Regions from separate parts of the Rhodobium gokarnense genome, predicted to be linked through region 1. Evidence: predicted binding sites of a transcription regulator. Region 1 holds the regulator's gene; each other region holds the start of a gene.
What was found. The regulator LexA, encoded in region 1, represses DNA repair genes until DNA is damaged. The targets are predictions, from matches to a motif close to TGTTCNNNNTGTGTTCNG.
Positions count from the first base shown of each region.

Region 2: the regulator LexA is predicted to act here: its motif matches at 1,294-1,311, upstream of recA (recombinase RecA).
Region 3: the regulator LexA is predicted to act here: its motif matches at 1,116-1,133, upstream of M2319_RS12840 (PA0069 family radical SAM protein).

Region 1 covers NZ_JAOQNS010000011.1:1,128-8,424, forward strand. The annotation lists gene gltA (citrate synthase) at 1-743, opposite strand, end outside; gene gltX (glutamate--tRNA ligase) at 970-2,391, opposite strand; gene M2319_RS17330 (ComEC/Rec2 family competence protein) at 2,629-5,028, shown strand; gene lexA (transcriptional repressor LexA) at 5,043-5,756, opposite strand; gene M2319_RS17340 (L,D-transpeptidase family protein) at 6,085-7,297, shown strand, end outside.
Region 2 covers NZ_JAOQNS010000007.1:76,136-83,432, forward strand. The annotation lists gene M2319_RS13390 (cell surface protein) at 1-919, opposite strand, end outside; gene recA (recombinase RecA) at 1,363-2,442, shown strand; gene alaS (alanine--tRNA ligase) at 2,702-5,359, shown strand; gene M2319_RS13405 (cyclic nucleotide-gated ion channel) at 5,541-6,767, shown strand; gene M2319_RS13410 (NADP-dependent isocitrate dehydrogenase) at 6,847-7,297, opposite strand, start outside.
Region 3 covers NZ_JAOQNS010000006.1:277,790-285,086, forward strand. The annotation lists gene M2319_RS12840 (PA0069 family radical SAM protein) at 1-1,002, opposite strand, end outside; gene M2319_RS12845 (glycosyltransferase) at 1,310-2,002, shown strand; gene M2319_RS12850 (MarR family winged helix-turn-helix transcriptional regulator) at 2,381-2,887, shown strand; gene M2319_RS12855 (GNAT family N-acetyltransferase) at 2,874-3,551, shown strand; gene moaB (molybdenum cofactor biosynthesis protein B) at 3,559-4,131, opposite strand; gene M2319_RS12865 (sulfotransferase family protein) at 4,339-5,265, shown strand; gene M2319_RS12870 (ceramidase) at 5,771-6,424, shown strand; gene M2319_RS12875 (NADP-dependent malic enzyme) at 6,565-7,297, shown strand, end outside.

The DNA of each region.
Region 1 (7,297 bases):
TTGGCGCCCGACGAGCCGGCGAGCCGCACCGTCGAGGTCGAGGCGTTCTGCTCGTGGTCGGCATGGAGGATGAAGATGCGGTCCATCGCCCGCGCCAGCACCGGATTGACCTTGTACTCCTCGCACGGGACGGCAAAGCACATGTGCAGGAAGTTGGCGGCGTAATCGAGGTCGTTGCGCGGATAGATGAAGGGCTGGCCGATGGAATATTTGTAGGCCATCGCCGCGATCGTCGGCATCTTCGCGATCATCCGAAGCGAGGCGACCATGCGCTGGTGCGGATCGGCGATGTCGAGCGAGTCATGGTAGAAGGCCGAAAGCGCGCCGACCGTGCCGACCATGACCGCCATCGGATGGGCGTCGCGGCGGAAGCCGGAGAAGAACCGCGACATCTGCTCGTGGATCATCGTGTGGTAGGTGATCCGGTGGACGAAGTTCTCCTTCTGCGCGAAGGTCGGCAGTTCGCCGTAGAGCAGCAGGTAGCAGGCCTCCAAAAAATCGCCCTGGTCGGCGAGCTGCTCGATCGGATAGCCGCGATAGAGCAGCGTGCCCTCGTCGCCGTCGATATAGGTGATCTCAGAGGAGCAGGCCCCGGTGGAGGTGAAGCCCGGGTCGTAGGTGAAGCAACGGGTGTCTTTGTAGAGATTGGTAATGTCTATGACATCCGGGCCGATCGAGCCCTCATGGATCGGCAGGGAATACTCGTTCTCGCCGAGCGTAAGTTTTGCTTGTTTTTCGTTCATTCACACAATCCCTTCGTCAAAAACCCGGCCGTCGGGCGCATGGCGTCGGCGGTCAACCCCAACCGGCCGTCGCCGGACGCGCACATGCGGGCACAGCTTGTCGGGAATGCGTATCCGATTTGACATAATGCCGCAAGCACGGGGGCGCCGTGCTTTCGCATATGCGAAAAAGACAAACTGAAGGGCGTGCCCGGATTTCTGCGATGTTTTGTGGCGTTTTGGTGTCTCAGGCCGCCTGATCTCGCAGGCGCAGAAGGCTCTCCTCCTTGCCGAGCACGGCAAGCACGTCGAAGATGCCCGGCGAGGTGCCGCGGCCCGTCAGCGCCGCCCGCAAGGGCTGGGCGACCTTGCCGAGTTTCAGCTCTTCGCGTTCGGCAAAGGCGCGCACGACCGCCTCGCAGCCCTCCGCGCTCCACGGCTCGACGCTTTCCAGTTCCGGCACCAGCCCGGCAAGCACGTCGCGGGCCTCGTCGGAGAGGATTTTCGCTGCTTTGTCGTCGAGGTCGAGCGGCCGCTCCGCGAAGAGGAACTGGGAGCCGTCAATGAGTTCCAGGAGCGTCTTTGCGCGCTCCTTGAGGCCGGGCATAGCCGCCAGCAACTGCGCCTTCGTCGCCTCGTCGAGCTTTGCCGCGAGCGCCGGCCCGCCCTCCAGATGGGGGAGGAGATCGACGATAGCGTTCAGCAGGTCGCCGTCATCGGTGGTGCGCATGTAGTGGCCGTTGAGGTTTTCCAGCTTGGCGAAATCGAACCGCGCCGGCGACTTGCCGATGGCCTCCAGTCCGAACCAGGAGACCATCTCCTCGGTCGAGAAGATCTCGTCGTCGCCATGGCTCCAGCCGAGCCGGGCGAGATAGTTGCGCATCGCCGCCGGCAGATAGCCCATCTCGCGATAGGCATCGACGCCGAGCGCGCCGTGGCGCTTGGAAAGTTTCGCCCCGTCCGGCCCGTGGATCAGCGGGATGTGTGCGAATTCCGGTACGTCCCAGCCCATCGCCCTGTAGATCAGTGTCTGGCGCGCGGCATTGGTCAAATGGTCGTCGCCGCGGATGATGTGGGTGATCTCCATGTCGTGGTCGTCGACGACGACGGAGAGCATGTAGGTCGGCGAGCCGTCCGACCTCAGGACGACGAAATCGTCGAGGTCCTTGTTCGGGAAGGTCACCCGGCCCTGGACGTGGTCCTCGACCACCGTGTCGCCGTCGAGCGGCGCCTTGATGCGCACAACGAACGGCGCGTCGGCCGGCGCCTCGCTCGCATCCCGGTCGCGCCAGCGCCCGTCATAGCGCGGCGGCCGGCCCTCGGCGCGGGCCTTCTCGCGCATTTCCGCCAGCTCTTCCGGTGTGGTGTAGCAGCGATAGGCATGGCCCGATGCGATCAGCGCCTCGGCGACCTCCCGGTGCCGGTCGGCGCGCTCATATTGCGAGATCGCCTCGCCATCCCAGTCGATGCCGAGCCAGGTGAGACCGTCGAGGATCGCCGCGACCGCCGCATCCGTGGAGCGCTCGCGGTCCGTGTCTTCGATCCTGAGCAGCATCCGGCCGCCATTCGCCTTGGCATAAAGCCAGTTGAAGAGCGCCGTGCGGGCGCCGCCGATATGCAGGAAGCCGGTCGGCGAGGGGGCGAAGCGGGTGATGACGGGCGAAACCATGAATTGCGTGCCTTTGCCGGTTCAACGGGAATCCGGCTCTGCGCCGGCGGCGATGGTGTAGCATGGCCCGATCGCGGACTGAAGACGAGCCGGACGGGGATGTCGGAGCGGCACGAACGCGGAGAAACGGACGAGCAAAAGACCGGCCGGGGCGCAGCAGACGTCCGGCGGCGGCGGAGACTCGGCCGTTATCGCGGGCCGGGCCGACCCCTTTGGCGCGGCCGGATTGCGGCGCGGTTGGACGTCGCAAGGCTCTGGCTCGGCGCACGGTTCCTGAATGAGATCGAGGCGGGCCGGGGGTTCTTGTGGCTGCCGGTCGGCATGGCCGTCGGCATTGGCATCTATTTCTCGCTGCCGCGCGAGCCGATGCTCTTTGCGCTCGCCGGCCTCGCTCTCGCCGCGGTGCTCGTCGCCCGCCGCCTCAGGGAAAGGCCTTTCGGGTTTCCGATCGCCGCACTCATTGCCGCCATGGCGGCCGGCCTCGTCATCGCCAAGGCGCGCACGGAGCTGGTCGCCGCGCCCCGGCTCGACCGGGAGATGACCGCCACGGTCATCGGCTGGGTGGAGGAGGCGGAGGAGGCAAGCGGCGGCCTGCGGCTCCTCATCCGGGTCTCCTCGATTTCCGATGTCTCCAGCCCCGACCAGCCGGACCGGGTGCGGATGTCGGTCCGCCATACCGGAGACATTCGGCTGCGCGCCGGCGATGGCGTCTCGGTGCGCGGCCGCCTTCGCCCGCCGCGCGGGCCCCCGATCCCCGGCGGCTACGATTTCGCACGGGCGCAGTATTTCGCAGGCATCGGCGCCACCGGCTTTGCCTATGGCGCCCCGAAACCGGCGGGGCCGGGGCTCGGCCCGCCGCCCTGGGACCTGAAGGCGAGGGCAATCCTCAACGGTGCGCGCGGCGCGGTCGCCGCCCGCATCCGCGACGTCCTTTCCGGCGATACCGGGGCCGTTGCCAGCGCGCTCATCGTCGGTCAGCGCCGCGGCATTTCGGAGGAGACGACCGAGGCGCTCCGGACCGCGGGGCTCGCCCACATCCTCGCCATCTCGGGCCTCCATATGGCGCTCGTCGCCGGCACCGTTTTCGGCGTGGTGCGCGGGCTCCTGGCGCTCTTTCCCGGGATCGCGCTCCGCCACCCGGTGCGCCAATGGGCGGCCCTGACGGCGCTTGGGGCCGGCGCCGTTTATCTAGGCCTGTCGGGGGCCGGAATCGCCACCCAGCGCGCCTTCGTCATGGCGGCGATCGTCTTTGCCGCGATCCTTGCCGGACGGCCGGCGTTGACCATGCGATCGGTGGCCGTCGCCGCGCTCATCGTCATGGTCTTGGCGCCGGAGGTCGTCGTCGGGCCCAGCTTCCAGATGTCCTTTGCCGCCGTCGTCGCCTTGATCGCCGCCTACGAGACCCTGTCGGAACGGCGCAATGCGACTGCCTTCGAGCGGCGCGGGATCGCCGGCCTCGCGTTAAAGACCCTCGGTTTTTATGTCGGCGGGCTGGCGCTCACCTCACTGATCGCCGGCCTTGCGACGGCACCCTATGCCGTCTTTCATTTCCAGAGGCTGGCGCCGCTCGGGCTCGTCGCCAATCTCGCCGCCATGCCGCTGGTCGCCTTCGTGGTGATGCCGCTCGGCGTCCTGTCGCTGATCGCCATCCCGTTCGGGCTCGACCCGCTCGTCCTGCCGGCCATGGGCTGGGGCATCGACCGGGTCATCGGCATCGCCGATTGGGTGGCGGCGGCCACCGGAACCGGATCGATCGTCGGCCGGGTGCCCGGCGTCGCCGTCCTTTCCGCAACGGCCGGCCTTCTCTGGCTGGCGCTCTGGAAGACCCGGCTCCGCCTCTTCGGCCTTGCCGGCATTGGCCTCGGGATGGCGCTGGCGCCCCTTGCCGCAACTCCGCACCTTCTCATTTCCGACGACGGCCGGCTGGTGGCGCTCCGCGGTCCCGGCGGAACCCTCCGCTTCGCGCCGGATACCAGGAACGATTTTGTGGTCGGCACCTGGCTGCGCGCCGACGGCGATCCGCGCCCAGTGGACGATCCGTCGCTCGTCGCAGGTGTTCTCTGCGACGACCTCGGCTGTGTTCTGGAAGGGGCAGAGAGGCAGGTCGGAATTTCGGGCAGGGGGCCGCCGACAAAGGAAGCCGCAGAACGATCCGGAGCACCGGCGTCGAATTGGGGTCAGGAGGCAACAGAACGGCAATACCCCAATGGCACCGGCCCACCAGAGGGTAGCCTCGCGGCGAATGACACGGGGGAAAGAGCCACCGCAAACGGCTCGGACTTGGCGCCGCAGCATCCGGAAACGACTGCCCCCGCCCGGCCGCCGCCGTCCGCTGTGACCGACCTTGCCGCCATCGTCGCCAAGGACCGTGCCCGCCAATTCTGGCGCATCGCTTTGGTGCGCCGGTCCCTCGCCTTTGCCGAGGACTGCCACGCCGCGGACATCATCATTGCGTCCTTCGCGGCGCCGAAAGACTGCGCCAGGCACGCCCTCGTCTTCGACCGGGCTGCACTTGCCCGCACCGGCGCGACCGCGATTACCTTCACCGGCGACGGGGACGCGCCCATCAGCATAGAGACGGCACTGTCAAAACTCCGCCGTCCCTGGCATCCGCCGGCACCACCTGAGCGGCGCTGACCGATGCCCGAAGCTCAGTAGCTCCGGAACAGGCCGACGAGCCTGCCCTGGATGCGCACCCGGTCGGGTCCGAAGATGCGGGTTTCATAGGCCGGATTGGCGGCCTCCAGGGCAATGGACGCGCCCTTGCGCCGCAGCCGTTTCAGAGTCGCTTCCTCCTCGTCGACGAGGGCGACGATGATGTCGCCGCTATTGGCCGTGTCGGCGCGCCGGATCACCACCGTGTCGCCGTCCAGGATGCCGGCCTCGATCATGGAGTCGCCTCGCACTTCCAGCGCGTAGTGCTCCCCGGCCCCGAGAAGGTCGGCCGGGACCGGAACGGAATGGGTGCGGTGCTGGATCGCCTCGATCGGGGTGCCGGCGGCGATGCGGCCCATCACGGGAATGGTGACCGAGCGGGCGTCGCTGTCGCCGGCCGGCTTGGCTGCGGCGGGCGCGCGACCCAGCGAGCCCTCGATGACGCTTGGATGAAAGCCTTTGCCGCGGCCGCTGGAAGCGAGACTGGGGGCGACCGACTCCGGCAGCTTGATGACTTCCAGCGCCCGCGCCCGGTTGGGCAGCCGGCGGATGAAGCCGCGTTCTTCCAGCGCCGTGATCAGCCTGTGGATGCCCGATTTGGAGCGAAGGTCGAGCGCCTCCTTCATTTCGTCGAACGACGGCGGGACCCCGGATTCCTTCAAACGTTCGTGAATGAACATCAACAGCTCGTACTGTTTCGGCGTCAGCATCGGTCGAACTCCGCAAGGTCCAAAGCGTGGTACAAACCACGAACGAAACATACACGTTCTATATGTGTTCCGCAACGGTTAAAAAATCGCTGATCTCGGGGAATTGCCCGAAAAGACGGTGTGTTCGGGCATCGCTCGCGGGCATTCGCGGGCAAGGGGATTCGCTTGCCCGTCAACGGCGACCGGCGCCTGGTGATGCAATTGGACGACAGTGCGGCGGCAAGCGCGCCCGAACCTGCAAACTTATTGCATTCAGAAACGAATTCCTTACACAGTTGCGGCTCGCTGGTGGGCGGCGGAAATCAGACGAATCGAGGCAGACAGACGGATGGCAAAGACGGTCCTGCGCAACATCGGAACGGCCGGGCTCCTGGTTGGAATCTTCACCATGGTCCCCGGCGGGCCGGTCCATGCCCAGAGCTTCCTCGACCGCCTGTTCAACCCGAAATATTACAAGGAAGACCGACAGAAGCCGGAGCCGGAGCGCAAGAAGGTGAAGGTGCGGATCAGTTCGCCGCGCTACTACACCTACAAGCCGGACAGCCAGCAGCTTTTTTCCTTTTCGGAACTGACGAAGGTGCCGGAGCGCGCGCCGGCACCGCTGGCGACCCTGCCGGAAGGGCCGGCGGCCGCGCCGGCGCTCCCCGGCGACGAAGCGTTGTCACTCCCGCCCGAGACGTCCGCGCCCGTCGAGACGGAAGCATCGGCCGTTCCGACCGAGGACATGGCCGCCCCGGAAGCGAATGCCGAGGACCTGACGGAAGCCGCGATTGACGACGCCGGTGATGCCGCTTTGCCGGAGACGACCGAGACCATCGGTGCGGCGGATGGCGTTGAAACGGCGCCGCTGCCGGACGTCGAGGCGGACGCTGCCGACACCATTTCCGAGGACGTGCCGGCGGCCGAGGCCGCCGATGCCGCGCCCGTCGACATGAGCGATCCGGGTGTCGCGCTCCTTGCCGCCGCCGCCGCTCTGAGGGGCGACGACGCCGCGTCCGGCGAGACCGTCGCGGCGCCGGCGGCCGTCGCGGAAGCCGATCCGGCGGCCGAAATCGGTCCCGCTGCCGATGCGGACGCCGCTGGCGAAACGCCGCTCGCCGCCGAGCTTGAGCCGGCCGCAACGCAGGCTGGCCCCGTTGCCGATGCCACCCCCACCGGGAGCGACGGCGTCGATACGGAACCGACCGGCTCGACCGTGACCGCAGCACCGGTCGAGACCGCGTCCCCGGCGATCGCCGAAGCGGTCCGTCCGGCCGACTTCGATGCCGCGCGTCCGCTGCTTGCCGACTTCAAGCTGCGTACGCTGCCGGAAGTGGCCAAGGCCATGAAGGCGCACTACGCCGAGGCTGAGCATTTCCTCTGGGTCGACGCGGACGGCGTCAACGAGAAGGCCGAGGCCGCGCTCGCGGCGCTGGCCAAGGCCGACCGCTTCGGCCTGCTGCCGGACGACTATGCGGTCGAGCTTCCGAACCTTGCGGAAAACGCCGACGAAGAAGCGCGCGAGCGCGAGTTGCTGCGCTTTGAATTCGCGCTGACCTCCA
Region 2 (7,297 bases), on a different contig from region 1:
GGCTCTTGGAGACGCCCTCCTTCATCTCGTTCAGCGTCTCTGTCGCCTCGTGCAGGCCGAAGAGGCCGGTGAACGAGGCCTTCAGCGCCGTCAGCACCGTCTCGTTGGTGGAAAAGAACGATACGGACTGCTGGTAGACCCGCTCCTTGGCGCTGGTCGTCTGCATCAGCCGGGCCATCACCACTTCCGACGTGTTGTAGCCGATGGTCAGATTGTCGGAGAGGTCTTTGGCGATCTGGTAGCGGCCTTCCTCGGACTGCATTTCGCGCAGGCGCTCGTCGCGGGCCATTTCCAGGCGGGCCTTCTCCGCCGGCTTGTCGCCGGCATAGTCGGCAACGAGGGTGGAGGCGTCGCTGAGCCGCTGCTTGGCGGCTTCAAGCCGCTTTTCGGCCGTCTCCAGCACTTCGAGCGCCAGCACCTCGGCCTGCTTCAGGGCGCCGCGGAAGTCGCGGTAGGAATCGAGGATGACCTTCTCGCGCTTGATCTGGTCCTTGGTGTCGCGGGCGACGTCCAGATAGATCTCCTGGACCTTGTCGAAGCGGCTGGCGATGTCGCCGCGGGCGATCTTCATCCAGATGTTCTGGGCGCGCTCGAAGATGTCGATCTTGCCGTCGTCGAGCTGGTCGACCATCGACTTGGCATCATCGCGGATCGAGTTGAAGCCCTCGGTGATCTCCTCGTAGCGCTGGCCGATATTCATCGCCGAGATCTGCTCGCGGACAACCTCGTTGAAGACGGACTGCTGGTTGAGCGTGCGGTTGATGATGACGATGCGGTCGGGGTCGAGTTCGGAAATCTGTTCCAGGAGCGCGGTGACCGGCGTCTCCTCCGGCACGTTGTCGGGGAACACCCCCATGTCCCGGAGCGCGGTGGTCGCGCGGTCGAGATATTGCATCGGCTTCAAGGCCACGTCGCTCATCGTCTATTTCCCTCCTGAAACGCCGGCGTTCCGCCCGTCCCGGTCGCGGCAGAACGATAGCCGGTCGCCTTCCCTCATACCAGCGGAATGCTCTCCGGAACGGGGCATAAGTGGGGAGGAGGCCTGGGGAGCGCAAGGCGAAAATGGCGGCCGATCCGGCGAGGAGGGCGGGTATTTCTCAGTGGCCGCTGCGTTGGGCGGTGCCGCGCGCTTTCAGAATCGACACTGGCGAGGGATGACGCGCGAACGGAGCCGATTCCGGCCACCGCGCCGCCGCGCTGGCGCCCGACCGGCCCCAGAAATCCTCGGGACATTTTTAGAACATTCGGCATTTTCAATAAATATAACAGTGATTTAAAAGGCTCTTTCCACGACGGAACAAAACATGTACAATCGTTCCGATTTGAACCGGCGCGCGGGCCGTGAAATAAGGGATCAGAGTTATGGGTCAGGCAGCACTTCGCCTCGTAGAGGGTAAATCCATGGACAAGTCCAAGGCGCTGGACGCGGCGCTGACGCAGATCGAGCGGGCCTTCGGCAAGGGCTCGATCATGAAGCTCGGCCAGGGCCAGGTGGTCGAGACCGAGACCGTCTCGACCGGTTCGCTCGGGCTCGACATCGCGCTCGGCATTGGCGGCCTGCCGAAGGGCCGGGTGATCGAGATCTACGGGCCGGAATCCTCCGGCAAGACGACGCTGGCGCTGCAGACCATTGCCGAGGCCCAGAAGACGGCCGGCATCTGCGCCTTCGTCGACGCGGAGCACGCGCTCGACCCGATCTATGCCCGCAAGCTCGGCGTCAATCTCGACGAACTCCTGATCTCCCAGCCCGATACCGGCGAACAGGCGCTGGAAATCGCCGACACGCTGGTGCGCTCCGGCGCCGTCGACGTGCTGGTCATCGACTCGGTCGCCGCGCTGACGCCGCGCGCCGAACTGGAAGGCGAGATGGGCGAGTCCCTGCCGGGCCTGCAGGCGCGGCTGATGAGCCAGGCGCTGCGGAAACTCACCGGCTCGATCTCCAAGTCGAACTGCATGGTCATCTTCATCAACCAGATCCGCATGAAGATCGGCGTCATGTTCGGCAATCCGGAGACGACGACCGGTGGCAACGCCCTGAAGTTCTATTCGTCCGTGCGCCTCGACATCCGCCGCATCGGCGCCATCAAGGACCGCGACGAGGTGGTCGGCAACCAGACCCGGGTCAAGGTGGTCAAGAACAAGATGGCGCCGCCGTTCCGCCAGGTCGAGTTCGACATCATGTATGGCGAGGGCATCTCCAAGATGGGCGAACTCCTCGACCTCGGCGTCAAGGCCGGCATCGTGGAGAAGTCCGGCGCCTGGTTCTCCTATGACAGCCAACGGCTCGGCCAGGGCCGGGAGAACGCCAAGCAGTTCCTGCGCGAGAACCCGGACATCGCGGGCACCATCGAGATGGCGATCCGCCAGAATGCCGGACTGATCGCCGACCAGATCCTGCAGGATGGTCCGGACGACGAGGACGACGTCGCGGTAGGAAGCTGACGTCCGTCGGGTCCTGGTCACGAGCCCCGTGACGGGCTCTCAAAGAACCCTATATGAGAGCCGGCGCGGCCCGATGGCGGCGCCGGCTTTTTCCGTCCTCGTGGCCATCAAACGGGTGCACCGCTTGCGGCATCGGTTCGTGCCCCGGTGCCAGGGCGCGCGGCGCGCGAGCTTGGTGGACAGCATGATACCGGCGCGCTAAACCTGCCGCAGAAATCCACCGGCCGCGCCGGGCCGACAGCAAGGGCATTGGACATCCATGAGTGGCGTCAACGAGATCCGGTCTTCCTTCCTCGACTTCTTTGCCAGGAACGGTCACGAGATCGTCTCCTCCGGCCCGCTCGTGCCGCGCAACGACCCGACGCTGATGTTCACCAATGCCGGCATGGTGCAGTTCAAGAACGTCTTCACCGGCCTTGAGACCCGGCCCTACGACCGGGCGGTAACCTCGCAGAAATGCGTGCGCGCCGGCGGCAAGCACAACGATCTCGACAATGTCGGCTATACCGCCCGGCACCACACCTTCTTCGAGATGCTCGGCAACTTCTCTTTCGGCGACTACTTCAAGGAGCGCGCCATCGAGCTTGCCTGGACGCTGGTCACCAAGGAATTCGGCCTGCCGGCGCACCGGCTGCTGGTCACCGTCTTTGCCGAGGACGACGACGCTTTTAACCTCTGGAAGAAGATCGCCGGCCTTTCCGACGACCGCATCATCCGCATCGCCACCTCGGACAATTTCTGGGCGATGGGCGAGACCGGCCCGTGTGGGCCGTGTTCGGAAATCTTCTACGACCATGGCGAGGACATTCCGGGCGGGCCTCCGGGCTCGCCGGACGAGGACGGCGACCGGTTCATCGAGATCTGGAACCTCGTGTTCATGCAGTTCGAGCAGGTGACGAAGGACGAGCGGGTGTCGCTGCCGCGCCCGTCCATCGACACCGGCATGGGCCTTGAGCGCATCGCCGCCGTGCTGCAGGGCGTCCACAACAACTACGACATCGACCTGTTCAAGGCGCTGATCGGTGCTTCTGAGGATGCGACCGGCGTTCCCGCGGCAGGCGAGCACCTCGCCAGCCACCGGGTCATCGCGGATCACCTGCGCGCCACGAGCTTCCTCATCGCCGACGGCGTGCTGCCGTCCAACGAAGGCCGCGGCTACGTGCTGCGCCGGATCATGCGCCGGGCCATGCGCCATGCCCACCTTCTCGGCGCGCGCGATCCGCTGCTCTACAAGCTGGTACCGACCCTGGTGCGCGAGATGGGCCGGGCCTTCCCGGAACTGACCCGCGCCGAGGCGCTCGTGACGGAAACCCTGAAGCTTGAGGAAACCCGGTTCCGGCGCACCCTGTCGCGCGGCCTCGGTCTCCTGGAAGAGGCGACGGCGGATATGGGCGAGGGCGCGACCCTTGACGGCGGTACGGCCTTCAAGCTTTACGACACCTTTGGCTTTCCGCTCGACCTGACCGAGGATGCCCTGCGCCCGCGCGGCATTGCCGTCGACACGGACGCCTTCAAGGAAGCGATGGCGCGGCAGAAGGCGGAAGCCCGCGCGGCCTGGGCCGGCTCCGGCGAGGCGGCGACGGAAACCGTCTGGTTCTCCTTGCGCGAGGATCTCGGCGCGACGGAATTCCTCGGCTATGATTCCATGAAGGCCGAGGGCGTCGTTGCCGCCCTCATTGCCGACGGCGCGCCGGTCGATGCCCTGGAGAAGGGCGCTGAAGGCGCGATCATCCTCAACCAGACGCCGTTCTATGCGGAATCCGGCGGCCAGGTCGGCGATATCGGCGTCCTTGTCGGCCCCGCCGGGCGCTTCAAGGTGACGGATGTCGCAAAGAAGGCCGACGGCCTCCACGTCCATATGGGCGTCGTGGAAGAGGGCAAGATAGAGAAGGGCGCGGCGGTCGAGGCCGTCGTCGATGCGGAGCGGCGCGCCGCGATCCGCTCCAACCATTCCGCCACCCACCTTCTCCATGCGGCGCTGCGGACCATTCTCGGAGACCACGTCACCCAGAAGGGCTCGCTGGTGGCGCCCGACCGGCTGCGCTTCGATTTCGCCCACCCCAAGCCCGTCAACGACGACGAGGCCGAGGCGATCGAGGAGATGGTCAACACCGTCGTCCTGCAGAACGCGCCGGTTTCCACCCGGCTGATGGCCGTCGACGAGGCGATCGAGTCCGGCGCGATGGCCCTCTTCGGCGAGAAATACGGCGACGAGGTCCGGGTCGTCACCATGGGCGACGGCCTGACCGATCCGGCCAAGCCCTATTCGGTGGAGCTTTGCGGCGGCACCCATGTCAGCCGCACAGGCGACATCGGCCTCTTCACGCTCGTCTCGGAAGGCGCGGTTGCCGCCGGCGTGCGCCGCATCGAGGCTCTGACCGGCGCGGCAGCCCGACGCTACCTGGAAGGCCACGACGCCGCGCTGCAGGACATCGCGGCGCTCCTGAAGGTGACGCCCAACCAGGCGCTGGAGCGCACCAAGAACCTCGTGGAAGAACGGCGCAAGCTCGAGAAGGAACTGGCCGAGGCCCGCAAGAAGCTCGCGCTCGGCGGCGGTGCGGCCAACACCGACCAGCCGATCCGCGATCTCGGCAAGGTCAAGCTCCTCGCCCGTGCCGTCAGCGGCATCAGCCCGAAGGACCTCAAGGGTCTGGTCGACGACGGCAAGAAGTCCGTCGGCTCCGGCGTCGTCGTCGTCGTCGGCGTCACCGACGAGGGCAAGGCGGGCATCGTCGTCGGTGTCACCGAGGACCTTGCCGGCGCCTACAACGCCGTCGACCTGGTGCGCATCGGCTCCCAGGAGCTCGGCGGCAAGGGCGGCGGCGGCCGGCCGGACATGGCCCAGGCCGGCGGTCCCGACGGCTCGCGCGCCGAGGCGGCGATCGAGGCGATCGAGGCGGCGCTCAGCGCCGCCTGACGACCGCACATCCGACAGCTTTCGACTTTTCGACCGGCGGTCCCGCGATGCGGGGCCGCCGGTTTTCGTTCGTCCGTGTGTTAGCGTGTTCTTATCGGAAAGCTGGTAGGAAGGCTGCGGGACACGCGGGCGTCTTCCCCCGAAGGCGGCCCGAGGGACGGGCGAGGGAGTGGCCGCAGGCATGGCCGGGCGGACGAAACAGCGGGTCTTTGAGATCCTTGAGGAAGGCGCCGCCGGCGACAGCGCCAGCCATTTCGTCGACCGCATGCTGGCGCTCCTCGTCATCCTCAATGTGGGCTCGGTGGTGCTGGAGACCGTGCCGGCCTATGGCGAGCGCTACGGCCAGGTGTTCCTCGTCATCGAGCTGGTCTCGCTCTTCGTCTTCACCGTGGAATATGTGCTGCGGCTGTGGACGGCCGACCAGCACGGCGCGCTGCGCCACCTGCCGTCCTGGCTCGCGCGGCTGCGCTACATGGCCTATCCGGCGGCCATCGTCGACCTTCTGGCGATCCTGCCGCTCTATGCGCTGCTGTTCTTCGAGACGACCGACCTGCGCGCTCTGCTCCTCTTCCGCCTCGTCCGGTTTCTGAAGCTTGCGCGGTTTTCGCCGGGCCTTGCCTCGCTCGGCAATGCGGTGATCTCCGAGCGCCGCGCCCTCGTCGGCAGCCTCATCATCATCATGGGCGTGGTGCTGACGTCCGCAACGGTCCTCTACATCGCCGAACGGACGATCCAGCCGGAGGCCTTCGGCTCGATCCCGGCGGCGATGTGGTGGGCGATCGCGACGCTGACCACGGTCGGCTATGGCGACGTCGTCCCGGTCACCGCCTTCGGCAAGGTCGTCGCCGGCATCGTCATGCTGACCGGCTATGCCATGTTCGCCCTGCCGATCGGCATCGTCGCCACGGCCTTTGCCCGGGAGATCCACCAACGCGACTTCGTCGTCACCTGGGGCATGGTCGCCCGCGTGCCGCTGTTCGCCTCCATGTCGGCGGCCGAGATCGCCGAGGTGATGAAGCTCCTGCGGGCGCAGCGGGTGGAAAAGGGCGCGATCATCTCGCGCGCCGGCGAGGACGCCCACTCCATGTATTTCATCGCCTCCGGCCGGGTCGGCGTGGAGCTGCCGGGCCGCACGTTCGAGCTCTCCGACGGCGCCTTCTTCGGCGAGATCGCGGTGCTGAAGCGCACCGCGCGCTCGGCCCGCATCACGGCGCTCTCCATCTGCAATCTCCTTGCGCTCGACGCCGCCGACCTGCACGTCCTCATGGACCGCAACCCGACCATCGGCGCGCATATCCGCAAGGTGGTGCGCGAGCGGATCGGCGAGGAGATCGTCACGCCCGGCGGCGACCTGACGGAAGAGGAGATCCGCGCTGCGCGAACGACGGCTGGCGATCCGGACGATTGATCGAAGGGTGTGGGGCAAAAGAAAAGGCGCGCAGGGTCTCCGCGCGCCTTGTCCTTGATTGCCCTTGAGCCGCCTGGCGTCAGGCCATCGCCTTCTGCAGGTTCTCGTCGATCTTGTCGAGGAAGGCGGTGGTGGAGAGCCACTGCTGGTCCGGGCCGACGAGGAGGGCGAGGTCCTTGGTCATGGCGCCGGCTTCCACCGTCTCCACGCAGACCCTCTCCAGCGTTTCGGCGAAGTTTTTCAGCGCCGTGTTGTCGTCGAGCTTGGCCCGGTGGGCAAGGCCGCGGGTCCAGGCGAAGATCGAGGCGATGGAGTTGGTCGAGGTCGCCTTGCCCTGCTCGTGCAGGCGGAAATGGCGGGTGACGGTGCCGTGGGCGGCTTCGGCCTCGACCGTCTTGCCGTCCGGCGTCATCAGCACGGAGGTCATCAGGCCGAGCGAGCCGAAGCCCTGGGCCACCGTGTCGGACTGCACGTCGCCGTCGTAGTTCTTGCAGGCCCAGACATATCCGCCGGACCACTTCAGGGAGGCG
Region 3 (7,297 bases), on a different contig from region 1:
GCGCATGCGCTTGCCGAATTCCGCGTCGTAGTCCTTGCCGCCGCGCATCGTCCGCAGCACTGACAGCACGTGGCGGTAGCGGTCCGGATAGTGGCGCAGCAGCCATTCCCGGAAGACGGGGCTGACCTCGGCCGGCAACCGCAGCAGGATGTAGCCCGCCTCGCGGGCCCCGGCCGCCGCCGCCGCATCGAGGATCTTCTCGATGCCGTCGTCGTTGAGAGCCGGGATCACGGGCGCAATCATCACCGCCGTTGGAACGCCGGCCTCGGCGAGTGCCTTTACCGCTTCGAGCCGGCGATAGGGCGCCGAGGCCCGCGGCTCCATCGTCCGCGCCATCTTCGCATCGAGCGTGGTGATGGAGAGCGCGACCTTGGCAAGGCCCTTTTCCGCCATCCGGGACAGGATATCGATGTCGCGCAGCACCATCGCCGACTTGGTGACGACGCCGACCGGATGGTTGGTGCGCTCCAGCACCTCCAGGATGCCGCGCATGATGCGCCAGGTCTTTTCGATCGGCTGGTAGGGGTCGGTGTTGGTGCCGATGGCGATCGTCTTCGGCTTGTAGCCGGGGGCGGCCAGCTCCCGCTCCAGGAGTTCGGCCGCATTCGGCTTGGCGAACAGCCGCGATTCGAAGTCGAGCCCGGCCGAGAGGCCCATATAGGCGTGGGTCGGGCGGGCAAAGCAGTAGGCGCAGCCGTGCTCGCAGCCGCGATAGGGGTTGATGGACCGGTCGAACGAAATGTCGGGCGAGTCGTTGCGGGTGATGATCTTGCGTGCCCGCTCCGTCTGCACATGGGTCTGGAACGGCGGCAACGCGTCGAGCGTCTCCCAGCCGTCATCGGTGAGCACGCGCTCCTCGCGCTCGTAGCGCCCGCTGCGGTTGGACTGGGCGCCGCGCCCGCGCCGCCGGTCCGGGCGGATGGTGAGGTCCGGCGCAATGCCCGCATCCGCGCCCTCAAGGGGGCGGGCGAGCCGGGGATCGATCTGGGCAAAGTCGTTCATGGCTTTTGTCCCGGTTGCCGCGGCCCGGTCCTGCCCGTGCCGCCGAACCGCCTGCCGCGACTCGTCTCATCCGACCGTCGTCGAAGGCGGTCCCATAGAGGATAGGAACAAACGAGAACAAAGCAAGAACTTTGTCTCTGGGAGACCGAAATCGGCAAGCCGGTGCTTGCTTAGCCGGGCATTGCGGATAAAACGGGCAGTGGGCCGAGAAACAGTCCCCGCAAGCTGCGGGAAAGAAACGGACCTTTGCGCTGATGCCAACGACACGGACCCACACAGCATGCGCCCGGCGGGAGCGGGGGACGCCATGCTGAGCGTCGTCATTCCGACGCTCAACGACGAACGGACGCTGGGACCGACCCTCGGGGCGCTGATCCCGGCGACGCTTGCCGGCATCCTGAAGGAGGTGGTGATCGCCGATGGCGGCTCCACCGACGAGACCGACGTCATCGCCGAAGCCACCGGCTGCATCTTCGTTGCCAGTAGCCGCCGGCGCGGAAAGCGGCTGGTCGCCGGCGTGAAGGCGGTGGAACGCGCCGACTGGTTCCTGTTCCTCAATCCCGACACGGTGCTCGCCACCGACTGGGAGGCCGAGGCGGCGAGCTTCATCGAGCGGGTGGAGCGCTCCGGCGATCCGCGCCACGCGGCCGTGTTCCGGTTCCGGCTCGACGGCTTCGACGGCAAATCGCGGGTTCGCGAGGGGCTGGCCGGCATGCGCTGCCGCCTCTTCGGCATCGCCTATGCCAACCAGGGCCTCCTGATCTCCCGCTGGCTCTACGACGACCTCGGCGGCCACCGGGACCTGCCGGCGATGGAGGACGTTGACCTCATCCGCCGCATCGGCCGGAAGCGCCTCCATTTCCTGACCTCGGCGGCCGTCAACCCGGCGGCGAAGACGACCGAGGGCGAGCGCCGGCCCGGCATGGTCCGCAACGGGCTGTGCCTGGCGCTCCTGATGCTCCGCGTGCCCCCGCGCATGGTCGCCCGGCTGCAGGCGTAGGGGCGGGGCGGCCTGCCGAGCGGATAGGGGACGACCGCTACCACGCTTGCGGCTCCCGCCCTCCGCTTTCCACCCGTACCGCGTCACCACCGGGCTCGACCCGGTGGTCCATGATGACGTGCGGTATATTTTAGCCTAAGAGGTTGAAATCAAAGGCCTCATGGATTGCCGGGTCAAGCCCGGCAATGACGCAGGAGAGGGGGGAGCCGAAACAAGGCCCCCAATCTGTCCCCTCGCATGGCCACCATGTCGTCGCGCCTGCGCGCCCCCATACCATCTCGGTCGAACGGATCGACCCCCCACGCCCCCTTGCATCTTCCCGCGTCTTGCCTTAGAAACATAACCAGATATATAACGGGGTATAAAAAATCGAAAATCATGACCGAAGACATCCTCAGGACCCTCGGCCATCTGGCGCTCGGCAGCCGCATGAAGCGGCTTGGCGAGATGCTGCAGGCGCAGACCCAGGCGCTGGTCGCGGGGACGGGCGCCGACCTGCCGGCGGCGCAGTATCCCTTGCTGGAGGCGCTCGAGCGGCTCGGCCCGACGAAGATCGGCGTCCTCGCGGCGGTGCTCGGCGTCGCCCAGCCGGGCGTTACCCGCATGGTCGACAAGCTGGAGGCAGCCGGCTGGGTAGAGACCCAGAGGGACGACGACGACCGGCGCGTGCGCACGGTGCGGTTGACCGCGACGGCGAACAGGATGCTGGAAAAGGCCCGCAAGGACGTCTGGCCGACCATCGAGGCGGCGGTCGCCGATGCCTGTGCGACGGGTGAGGGACCGCTGCTCGACCGGCTGACGGCCCTTGAGGATGCCTTGAAGGAGGCGCCGCTCACACGGCGTGCCGCGGCCCTTCGCGAGGGAGGCGACGATGGACGATCTTGATCTCCCGGTCCGCGCGAGCCTGTGGTCCGATCAGGCCGACCTGTCGGAAGGCGGCGATCTCGCCCGGCGCTACCGGCCCGACGTCAATCTCTTTGCCGCCACGCGGGATGACAGTCCCTCGGCGCTGCAAGCCCTCGCCGATCTAGTCGCCCCGGGCGAGAAGGTCTTCATGCTGCAGGCACCCGAGGTCGTCGTGCCGGACGGCCTTGCCGTAGAGCTTGCCGCTCCCGGCGTGCAGATGGTGCTCACCCGTCCGGTCTCGCCGCCCGACCGCACCGGCATCGACGTCGTCGGCGCGGCGGACGCCGCCGAGATGCTGGCCCTTGCCACGCTGACGAAGCCGGGCCCGTTCCTGGCGGGAACCCACCTGATGGGCCGCTTCCTCGGCATTCGGATCGGCGGCCGGCTGGCGGCGATGGCCGGGGTGCGCATGCGCTTTCCCGGCCATGTGGAGGTGAGCGGCGTCTGCACCCATCCCGACTTCCAGGGGCGCGGCCTCGGACGCCGGCTTTCCGCGGCCATTGCCGAGGACATCGCGGCCGGCGGAAGCACCCCGTTCCTCCACGCCTGGGCCTCCAACGACGCGGCGATTTCGCTCTATCGCTCGCTCGGCTTCGAGCTGCGGCGCGAGATGAACGTGGCTGTGCTGGTGCGCGCGGAATAGGCCGCGGTCAGCTCTTGCGGCCCGGCATCGGCCGGTTCTTGCGGCGTTGCATGTGCTCGTCGAGCCGCGGCAGGATTTCCACGAAATTGCACGGCTTCTGCCGGTAGTCGAGCTGCGCCTTGAGGATGCCGTCCCAGGCGTCCTTGCAGGCGCCGGGAGAGCCCGGAAGCACGAAGAGGTAGGTCGCATTGGCAACGCCGCCCGTCGCCCGGCTCTGGATCGCCGAGGTGCCGATCTTGGCGTAGCTGATCTGGGTGAAGAGGGCGGAGAACCCGTCCATGCGCTTTTCGAACAGCGGCTCGATCGCCTCCGGCGTCACGTCGCGGCCGGTAAAGCCCGTGCCGCCGGTGGAAATCACCACGTCGATGCCGTCCTCGGCGATCCACTTCTTGACGATCTCCTGGATCGCGCCGACGTCGTCTTTCGAGATCGCGCGGTCGGCCAGCACGTGGCCGGCCTCTTCCAGACGCGCCTTCAGCGTATCGCCGGATCTGTCGTCGTCGAGCGTACGCGTGTCGGAGACCGTCAGGACGGCGATGTTGAGGGGAATGAACGGGCGGTCGTCGTCGTCATGGTGCATGGGAGTTCTCCGATTGGTGCCGATTTGCCTCGGCTATTGCGGATGGCGCCGAGCTGTGGCATGTGCCGGGCGGATCGTGGGCCGGCGCCGATCCCGGCGTTTGGCTGCTCTCCGATAGCATTTTTTGTCGCGGGAAAGCACCCGGTCCGACAGCAACGACCAATTGCGAGTGGAGTGCCCGCCTCCCGGCGCACCCAGGAACGCTGAATGGCAAGAAAACCGAACTTCATCGTCCTCGGCCAGGACAAGAGCGGCACCTCACTGTTCTACAGGGTGTTCGAGGGGCACCCCGAGATCGCGCTGTCGCGCAAGAAGGAACTGCATTTCTTCAACTCCCATTGGGAGGAGGGCATCGACTGGTACCTGGATTTCTTCGAGGAGACTGACAAGCCCTTCATCGGCGAAATCTCGCCGTCCTACATCTATTCGGCCAAGATCGTCGAGCGGGTCCATTCGGTCCTCGGGCCCGAGGCAAAGATCATCTTCATCCTCCGCCGGCCGATCGAGCAGCTCTATTCGCGCTATCTGCAGAACATCTGCGCCAACCGCGAGGCGCCGGACTTCGATTTCGTGCTGCAAAAGGTGACCGCCAACCGCAGGCGCGGCATCATCAACGCACTTTCCAAGGTCTACGAGCTGTTCGGCAAGGAGAACGTGCTGCCGCTGTTCTACGAAAAGGACGTGGCGACCGCCGAGCCGACCTTTGAGCAGAAGATCTATGCCCATCTCGGCGTTGCCGACCGCACGCCGCGCCACGTCTCGGCCTCCAACCGGGTCAACAGCGGGGTGATGCCGCGCTTCCTTGCCTCCGGTGATGAGCCCATGGAGATCGTTCAGGACGGCGTGCGCTACCGCATTCCGAAGAACCGGCTGGTCTTCTGCGGCCAGCCCCGCAATTCCAAGATATGGCGCAAGGCCGGTCCGGAGGCGATCCGGAAAGCCCTGGAAAGCCAGAAGAGCTGGCAGACCGAGATCTCCGAGGAGCTCTATGCCAGGCTCCTTGAGGAGTGGGTCGAGCCCTACGCCCGCGAGCTGGAGGAGCGCTTCGGCTACGACATGGACCACTGGCGCGTGAAGCCGCGCCGCATCGCCTACGACCCCGCCCCGCCGCCGGAGCGCCTGATCGTCGAATAGGGAAGGGGGGCGGTGCCGACACTTTCTCCTGCCGCGCACTATTCCCTCCCTTTTGTTGCGGGACAGGGCTCCGTTTTGTCGGCGGGCTATCGAGGACGCCTCAGCCCCCGGCCGTCTCCCCCGGAGGCTTTACTGCAGCCGGCGGCCCGTCTGGAACCCCCATGCCGAGGCGCGTGGCACAGCCGCTCCTGGATTGCTTCGCTTCGCTCGCAATGACGGTATTCTCTGGTTTTTCGGCGTCATCGCGAGGAGCCGAAGGCGACGCGGCGATCCAGAGCAGGGTGCTCAGAGCGGGTACGACCCTTGACCGCCGCACTTGCGGTGATGGTTCTTGCGAGGCTCGCGCCATGCGCCGCTCCCCGCTGTCGAACCGGCGCGATGACGAGTGTGTTTTCCAACCCCTGGGAAGCCCGCCCGCCCTTGCGGAACACGTCACAATTGCCAGTTAGAGAAAGGATCGCCGGGCGCCTCCGGCGATCCCCTCTCAACAAGCGATTGCCGGACCATGGAACAGATCAACGTCTATTGCGAACGCACCGATTTCGGCTTTTGGGCCGAGCCGGTCAACGCGCTCACCAACCTTGCCTTCATCCTCGTCGCCGTCTGGGCGCTGGCCAACCGGCCGAGGGGCGGGCGCAGCGACTGGCTCGTCGTCGCCCTTGCCGGCCTCGTCGCCCTCGTCGGCATCGGCTCGTTCCTGTTCCACACGCTGGCGACCCGCTGGGCCGGGCTCGCCGACGTCATCCCGATCACCGCCTTCATCTACCTCTTCTTCTTCACGATGATGGTGCGCCTGTTCCGGCTGCACTGGGTGCTCTCGCTCATCGCCACCGTCGCCTTCTTCTTGGCCGCGCGCTATGCAACGCCGCTGTTCCGCGACATCGTCGGCTATTCCGCCGGCTATGTGCCGCCGCTGATCGGCATGGTCGGTGCCGGCATCGCGCTGATGCTTGCGCGGCGGCCGGGCGGACCGCTCCTTCTCGCCGCCGCCGGCCTCTTTGCCGTCTCGCTCACCTTCCGCATCCTCGACGGCCCGACTTGCGGAACCTTTCCGCTCGGAACGCACTTCCTTTGGCACCTTTTCAACGCAATGGTACTCTACACCCTGCTGCGGGCCGTCATGAGTCCCTCCGCCGCGCTTGAACGGAATTCAGGTTGATCCTGCAAAACATCGAAAAGCGGGAAAAACGGCGCAAAATGCCGCTCAACGACGTTCCGTCAGACAGAAAATAAACTGAAATCGAATTGATTTCGGGAAATATGGGGAAGTAACCGATATTCGGTTAAGAAAGGTGCGGAATGACCAGAGACCGAGGCGAAGACAGGGACAAGGCCAACGATTTCGACGAGTCGGCGCTCTTCTATCACGAGTACCCGAGGCCCGGAAAACTGGAGATCGCAGCGACCAAGCCGCTGGGCAACCAACGCGACCTGGCGCTCGCCTATTCGCCGGGCGTCGCCGCGCCATGCCGGGCGATCGCCGCCAACGCCGGCATCGCCTCCAAATACACCGCCCGCGGCAACCTCGTCGCCGTCATCACCAACGGCACCGCCGTCCTCGGCCTCGGCTCCATCGGCCCGCTTGCGGCCAAGCCGGTGATGGAAGGAAAGGCGGTCCTCTTCAAGAAATTCGCCGGTATCGACGTCTTCGACATCGAGGTCGACGAAAAGGACCCGGACCGCTTCTGCGACACCGTCGCCTCGCTTGAGCCGACCTTCGGCGGCATCAACCTTGAGGACATCAAGGCGCCGGAGTGCTTCATCATCGAGCGCGCCCTGCGCGAGCGCATGAACGTGCCGGTCTTCCACGACGACCAGCACGGCACGGCGATCATCGTCGGCGCCGCCGTCCTCAATGCGCTGGAACTCTCCGGCAAGAAGGCCTCCGAGGTGAAGATCGTCGCCTCGGGCGCCGGCGCCGCCGCGCTCGCCTGCCTCAATCTGCTGATCGCCCTCGGCGTCGACCGCAAGAACATCTGGGTCACCGACATCAAGGGCCTCGTCTATGAAGGTCGCACCGAGGAGATGGACG